Regions from separate parts of the Saccharothrix sp. NPDC042600 genome, predicted to be linked through region 3. Evidence: riboswitches for the same ligand, from Rfam matches in the RefSeq annotation. Region 3 holds a riboswitch; each other region holds the start of a gene.
What was found. Region 3 has a riboswitch for thiamine pyrophosphate ahead of AB0A74_RS35640 (thiamine ABC transporter substrate-binding protein). Riboswitches for the same ligand answer to the same signal wherever they lie in the genome.
Positions count from the first base shown of each region.

Region 1: it holds a riboswitch for thiamine pyrophosphate, as region 3 does, so the genes downstream of both, thiC (phosphomethylpyrimidine synthase ThiC) here and AB0A74_RS35640 (thiamine ABC transporter substrate-binding protein) in region 3, are expected to answer to the same signal.
Region 2: it holds a riboswitch for thiamine pyrophosphate, as region 3 does, so the genes downstream of both, thiO (glycine oxidase ThiO) here and AB0A74_RS35640 (thiamine ABC transporter substrate-binding protein) in region 3, are expected to answer to the same signal.

Region 1 is NZ_JBEZBW010000110.1:10,511-12,767, forward strand. Features, by position in the region: gene AB0A74_RS36725 (hypothetical protein) at 1-362, opposite strand, end outside; TPP riboswitch at 1,050-1,173, shown strand; gene thiC (phosphomethylpyrimidine synthase ThiC) at 1,164-2,257, shown strand, end outside.
Region 2 is NZ_JBEZBW010000110.1:18,198-20,454, reverse strand. Features, by position in the region: gene AB0A74_RS36785 (class III extradiol ring-cleavage dioxygenase) at 1-465, opposite strand, end outside; gene thiE (thiamine phosphate synthase) at 471-1,124, opposite strand; TPP riboswitch at 1,169-1,280, shown strand; gene thiO (glycine oxidase ThiO) at 1,275-2,257, shown strand, end outside.
Region 3 is NZ_JBEZBW010000102.1:6,061-8,317, forward strand. Features, by position in the region: gene AB0A74_RS35630 (mannosyltransferase) at 1-731, shown strand, start outside; gene AB0A74_RS35635 (4a-hydroxytetrahydrobiopterin dehydratase) at 687-980, opposite strand; TPP riboswitch at 1,012-1,125, shown strand; gene AB0A74_RS35640 (thiamine ABC transporter substrate-binding protein) at 1,117-2,145, shown strand; gene AB0A74_RS35645 (iron ABC transporter permease) at 2,121-2,257, shown strand, end outside.

The DNA.
Region 1 (2,257 bases), on a different contig from region 3:
AGCCGCCAGGCCCCGACCACCGTCGCCCGCCTCCGGTGCGGCGCGCGCAACACCGCACGCGCCACCCGCAACGCGTGCTCGCCGGCCGTCATGGCGTGCGGGTGACCGGCGTGGTCCCACGCCCACCGCAGCTCGTCGGCCGTCGCGCACCGCACGCAGTCCACGGGTCCGGTGGCGGGTTCCTCGCCGCAGTGCGCGCAGGTCACCAGGGTCATCGCCCAGTCGGTGCAGGTCCAGGGGTGCTTGCCCACCTCGTCGGCGAGCACCAGCTCGGCCAGCTCCTTCTCCCCCGCGCCACCCTCGGCGAGCTTCTCGGCGGCCAGCAGCTCCTGCCAGTCGAGCAGCCAGTACTGGTCGACCAACTCGGCGCAGAACCGACAGGCCGGGTAACTCCGCCCAGCCGGCTCACCGCACGACGGGCACGGCGAAACCGCAGCGGGCCGCGCCACGCGCCGTGCCCCGGGCGGGAAGGGCTGGTGATCAGCCACGCGGAGAAAGGTACGCGCAAAGGGCCGTCCTTGGCATCCGCGTGACGGCGGGTGGCGGGGAGCGGCGCGTGGCGGGCAGCGGCGCGCGTCGGCGGAGGGCGGGTGGCGCGTGGCGGCGGGCGGGCGACCGGCCCGGCCCGCGGCGAGCGGGGTCCAGCGCAACACCGCCCCAACCCGGCCACCACAGCGCGCCCCGCCACTTCAGCCGCCGCCCACTCAGCTCAACCCGGGCCGACCGCCGCGCTACCGACCCGACCGGGATGCCCGCCGCTGCCGACCGGGATGCCCGCCGCTGCCGGCCGCTGCCCGCCGCTGCCGGCCGCCGCTCGGCGGTGATCGCCTCCGCCCGCCTCCGCCCGCCTCCGCCCGTCGCTCGCTGATCGTCGTTGGCCGCCGCTGATCGCCGTCGTCGCTGGTGGAGCGGGTGGTGCGGGGCTGGTCGGCGTTGGTGGGTGTGGCCTCCGGCCCCCGGTTCCATTGTCCCACGTGGGTACGACAGGGCGGCTGGTGTGTGGTGGCCTTGGCATGGACGTGGTGGCCTGGCTATGGTCGGGCGGACAACTCAACACACGCGGGAGCTCGCGCCTCAGCGGGCTGAGAGGGCGGCTGGAGAGGACTCCGGTGCCGCCGACCGCCTGAACCTGACCGGGTAATGCCGGCGTAGGGAGGAATGTCGTGACGGCACTTGACGACCGTTCGGTGAAGCCGACTGTCACCACCGGCCCGATCTCGGGCTCGCGCAAGGTCTACCGCGAGGTGGCCGACGGGGTGAAGGTCCCGTTCCGCAGGGTGGAGCTCACCAACGGCGAGCACGTCGACCTCTACGACACTTCCGGTCCGTATACCGACTCCGACGCGACCATCGACGTCCACACCGGACTGCCCAGGCTGCGCGCCGACTGGATCGCCGCGCGCGAGCCGGTCAACGGGGCGGTGACCCAGTTGGCGTACGCCAAGGCCGGGATCATCACGCCGGAGATGGCGTTCATCGCCGCGCGCGAGAACATGAGCCCCGAGTTCGTGCGGGAGGAAGTGGCCATCGGCCGCGCCGTGATCCCGTTGAACCGCAACCACCCCGAGGCCGAGCCGATGATCATCGGCAAGAAGTTCCTCGTGAAGATCAACGCCAACATCGGCAACTCGGCCGTCACCTCCTCGATCGAGGAGGAGGTGGAGAAGATGGTGTGGGCCTCCCGCTGGGGCGCCGACACGATCATGGACCTGTCCACCGGCAAGCGCATCCACGAGACCCGCGAGTGGATCATGCGCAACTCGCCCGTCCCCATCGGCACCGTGCCGATCTACCAGGCGCTGGAGAAGGTCAACGGCGACCCGGCGAAGCTGTCCTGGGAGGTCTACCGGGACACCGTCATCGAGCAGGCCGAGCAGGGCGTCGACTACATGACGGTGCACGCGGGCGTCCTGCTGCGGTACGTGCCGCTGACCGCGCGCCGGGTCACCGGCATCGTCTCGCGCGGCGGGTCGATCATGGCCGCGTGGTGCCTCGCGCACCACAAGGAGAGCTTCCTCTACACGCACTTCGAGGAGCTGTGCGAGATCCTGCGCGCCTACGACGTCACCTTCTCCCTGGGTGACGGCCTGCGCCCCGGCTCGATCGCCGACGCCAACGACGAGGCGCAGTTCGCCGAGCTGCGCACGCTCGGCGAGCTGACGCACATCGCCCGCTCGCACGACGTGCAGGTGATGATCGAGGGCCCCGGCCACGTCCCGATGCACAAGATCGCGGAGAACGTGCGGCTGGAGGAGGA
Region 2 (2,257 bases), on a different contig from region 3:
CCCGCTGCCGACGATGAGCACGCCCTGGTCGCGCAGCGGGGCCAACCGCCGACCCACCTCGAACAGCCGGCGCGGGTCCAGGGTCGGCATGGACATCTGGAGCACCGGGACGTCCGCGTCGGGAAACATCTCCTTCAACGGCACGTAAGCGCCGTGGTCGAGCCCGCGCGCCTCGTCCCGGTGCACGGGCTCGTCGACCAGCTTGGCCACCGAAGCCGCCAGCTCGGGCGCGCCGGGGGCCTCGTAGGTGACCTCGTAGTACCGCTGCGGGAAGCCCCAGAAGTCGTAGGTCAGCGGCACGGTCGTGGTCGCGCCGAGCGTCAGCGGGTCCGCTTCCCAGTGCGCGGACACCACCAGGATCGACTCCGGGCGCGGGAGCGTCGCGGACCACGACCTCAGCTCGCCGGTCCACCGTTCGTCGTCGGCCAGCGGGGGAGCCCCGTGGCCCAGGTACAGCACAGGCATCACGCCTACGACTGTACGCCTTTTAGTTGAAGTTTCAACGATGCTGCGGCGGTTTTCGGGTCCTCCGCGTCCGTGATGGCGCGCACCACGACCACGCGCGACGCGCCGGCGGCGAGCACCTCGGGCAGCCGCTCGCGGTCGATGCCGCCGATGGCGAACCACGGCCGGTCCGTCGCCCCGGCGGTCGCGCGGACCAGGTCCAGGCCCGGCGCGGGGCGGCCCGGCTTGGTCGGCGTCGGCCAGCACGGGCCGGTGCAGAAGTAGTCCACGCCCGGCTCGATCGCCGCCGCCCGCGCCTGGTCCACGTCGTGCGTCGAGCGCCCGATCACCACGTCGTCGCCGAGGACGCGGCGGGCGGCCGGCACCGGCAGGTCGTCCTGGCCCAGGTGCAGCACGTCCGCGCCCACGGCGTGCGCGACGTCGGCCCGGTCGTTGACCGCGAGCAGCGCGCCGTGCCGGGCGCACGCCTCGGCCAGCACCTCCAGCGCCGCGATCTCCTGCTTGGCCTCCAGGCCCTTCTCGCGCAACTGCACGATGTCCACGCCGCCCGCCAGCACGGCGTCGGCGAAGTCCGCGAGGTCGGGCCGCGTGGGCGTGCAGAGGTAGAGCAGCGAGTCGGCGAGCCGCCGCCTGATTTGCGTTCCGTCGAGTCCTGGCACGCCCGGCACCGTAACCGCCGGCCGGAATCGTGCGCTACGGTGGACGTGGTCCGCACGGGAGCCTGGAGAACACCGGGCTGAGAGGGAGCGTGGTTCGCTCCGACCGTCGAACCTGATCCGGGTCATGCCGGCGCAGGGAGCGTGAGTGCCTTGGCAAGTGCGAGTGGGATCACCGTCGTGGGCGGCGGTGTCGTCGGGCTGTCCGCCGCGTGGTTCGCGGCGCGCGACGGGTTCGACGTGACCGTGGTCGACCACGCGTCGCCGCACGGCGGGTCGTGGGTGGCGGGCGGGATGCTCGCGCCGATCACCGAGGCGTGGCCCGGTGACGAGGACGTGCTGGCCCTGGGCGTGGAGTCGCTGGAGCTGTGGCCGGGGTTCGCGGCGGCGCTGGACGTGCCGCTGAGCCGGGTCGGGACGCTGGCCGTGGCGGTCGACGCCGCGGACGCCGAGGTGCTGGACCAGTTGTGCGCCTACCTGGGCCGGATGGGCCGCGCGGCCGACCGGGTGACCAGGCGCGAGCTGCGCGCGCTGGAACCCGGCCTCGGTCCGACCGTCCGCAGTGGACTGTCCGTGCCCGGCGACCTGTCGGTGGACAACCGGCTCCTGCTCGACGCCCTGCGGCGGGCGTGCGCCGAGAACGGCGTGCGGTTCACCGGGAAGTCCACAGTGGACTCGGCGGTCACCGTCATCGCCGCCGGGGCGTGGAGCCGGGACCTGCACCCGGCCCTGAAGGACGTGATCCGGCCGGTCAAGGGCGAGATCCTGCGGCTGCGGACCAGGCCCGGCGCGCTGCCGCCGCCCACGCACACCCTCCGCGCCCACGTCTCCGGCCGCCCGGTCTACCTGGTGCCGCGCGCGGACGGGCTGGTGCTCGGCGCGACCCAGTACGAGGCCGGGTTCGACGCGGACGTCACCGTCGGCGGCGTGCGGGACCTGGTGCGCGACGCCGAGGTGGTGTGGCCGGGGATCGCCGAGTACGCGCTGGCCGAGTGCGCCGCCGGGTTCCGGGCGGGCAGCCCGGACAACGCGCCGGTCGTCCGGTGGCTCGAACCCGGCGTGCTGGCCGCCACCGGCCACCACCGCAACGGTCTGCTGCTCGCGCCCGTGACGGCGCGACGGGTGCTCGACCTGCT
Region 3 (2,257 bases):
TCAGCGCGCGGCCCTGGCTCGCGGGACTGGGCGTCGGCGTCGCGGCCGGCGTCAAGCTCACCCCGGCGATCTCCGGGCTCTACTTCCTGGTCACCCGCAAGTACAAGGCCGCGGTGTGGTCGTTCGTCGCGTTCGCCGGCACGGTCCTGCTCGGGTTCGCGATCTCCGCGGGCCAGTCGAACCAGTTCTGGTTCCACCTGCTCGGCGACGCCACGCGCGTCGGACCGGTCGGGTCGGCGATCAACCAGTCGCTGCGCGCGGCGCTGTCCCGGACGGTCGGCTACGACGTCGAGGCCGGGCCGATCTACCTGGTCGGCGTCGCGGTCGCGGTCGCGTGCGCCGCGTGGGCGCTGTGGTGGGCGGTCAAGGCCACCGACACGCTGGCGATGGTCGTCGCCGTCCAGTTCCTGGGCCTGCTGGTGTCGCCGATCTCGTGGAGCCACCACTGGGTCTGGGCGGTGCCCGCGCTGATGTGGCTGATCTACGGCGTGCGGCACCGGCTCGCGGCCGTGACGGCGTGGGCGTGGGTGCTCGCGATCGGCAGCTACCTGATCTCGTTCCTGCTCCACGCCCAGCCGTCGATCTGGATCATCTCCCGCCCCTGGTACCTGTCCCTGCTCGGCTGGGTCTACCCGGCGGTGGGCCTGCTCACCCTGGTCGCGATCGGCGTGGTGCTGCGCGAGAGGTCACGCGAGCGCGTCGAGGACGCCGTCGATCTCCTCCGCCAGTGACACGTCCAGCGCGGTGATCCCGCCGCTGGAGTGGGTGCTGCACCGGAAGGTCAGCGTGCGCCAGCGGATGTCGATGTCCGGGTGGTGGTTGTCGTTCTCGGCGATCTCCGCGACCCGGTTCACCACCTGGATCGCCTGCGCGAAGCTGGGCAGCTCCGCCGTGCGGACGAGCGCGCCGTCGCGGGCGCTCCAGTCGGGCAGCGTCGACAGCGCGGCGGTCACCTGGTCGTCGGTCAGCAGCTCGGCCATGCCCCGATGGTCCCACCGCGTGGCGTAAACTGCGCGTTCGCCACGGGAGTCCGGTGATGCGCCGGGCTGAGAGGAGGGCTCGCAAGCCCTCGACCGTCCACCTGATCCGGATCATGCCGGCGTAGGGAGAGAAACGATGTTCCGACGAGTGCTGACCGTCGCCGTCGCGGCGGCCTCGCTGGCCGCGTGCTCCGCGACCACGGGCCAAGCGCCGCAGGGCGAACGCGTCGTCACCCTCGTGACGCACGACTCGTTCGCGGTGAAGCCCGAGCTGCTCGACGCCTTCAAGGCCGAGACCGGGATCACCATCAAGACGCTGGCCAGTGGTGACGCCGGCGCCATGACGAACAAGCTGGTCCTGACCAAGGGCAACCCGATCGGGGACGTGGCGTTCGGCGTGGACTCCACCTTCGCCTCGCGCGCCCTGAAGGAGGGCGTGTTCGCCGAGTACGCCTCCGCCGAGGCCGGCAAGGGCGCGCAGCGCTACCAGCTCGACCCGCCCAACCGCCTGCACGCGGTGGACGTCGGCGACGTGTGCGTGAACATCGACGTGGCCGCGGTGGGCGCGGACGCGCCGAAGACCTACGCCGACCTGGCGGACCCGAAGTTCAAGGACAAGCTGGTCGTGGAGGACCCGGCCACGTCCTCGCCGGGCCTCGCGTTCCTGCTCGGCACGGTCGCGGAGTTCGGCGAGTCCGGCTGGCCGGACTACTGGACCAGGCTCAAGGCGAACGGCGTCAAGGTCGTCTCCGGCTGGGAGGAGGCCTACACCCAGGACTTCTCCGGCTCCAGCGGCAAGGGCCCGCGCCCGATCGTCGTCTCCTACGCGTCCTCGCCGTCGGCGGAGATCGGCGACGACGGCACGCCGCGCACCAAGGCGCTGCTGGACACCTGCTACCGCCAGGTCGAGTACGCGGGCGTGCTGGAGGGCACGAAGAACGCCGAGGACGCGCGCAAGGTCGTGGACTTCCTGCTCGGGGAGAAGTTCCAGGCCGACGTGCCGGGCCAGATGTACGTGTACCCGTCGCGCGAGGGCGTGGCGCTGCCCGAGGCGTGGACCAAGGCCGCTCCGCTGCCGGAGAAGGCCCGCACCCTGCCCGCGAGCCAGGTCGACGCCAACCGCGAGCGGTGGGTGCAGCAATGGCGCGCACTCGTGCAGGGCTGACCGGGACGTTCGCACGCGCGGGGCTGGGCTGGTCGTTCGCCGCGCTCCTGCCCCTGGGGTTCCTGGGGGTGTTCTTCGCCTGGCCGGTGGTCGCGATCGTCGGCCTCGGGCT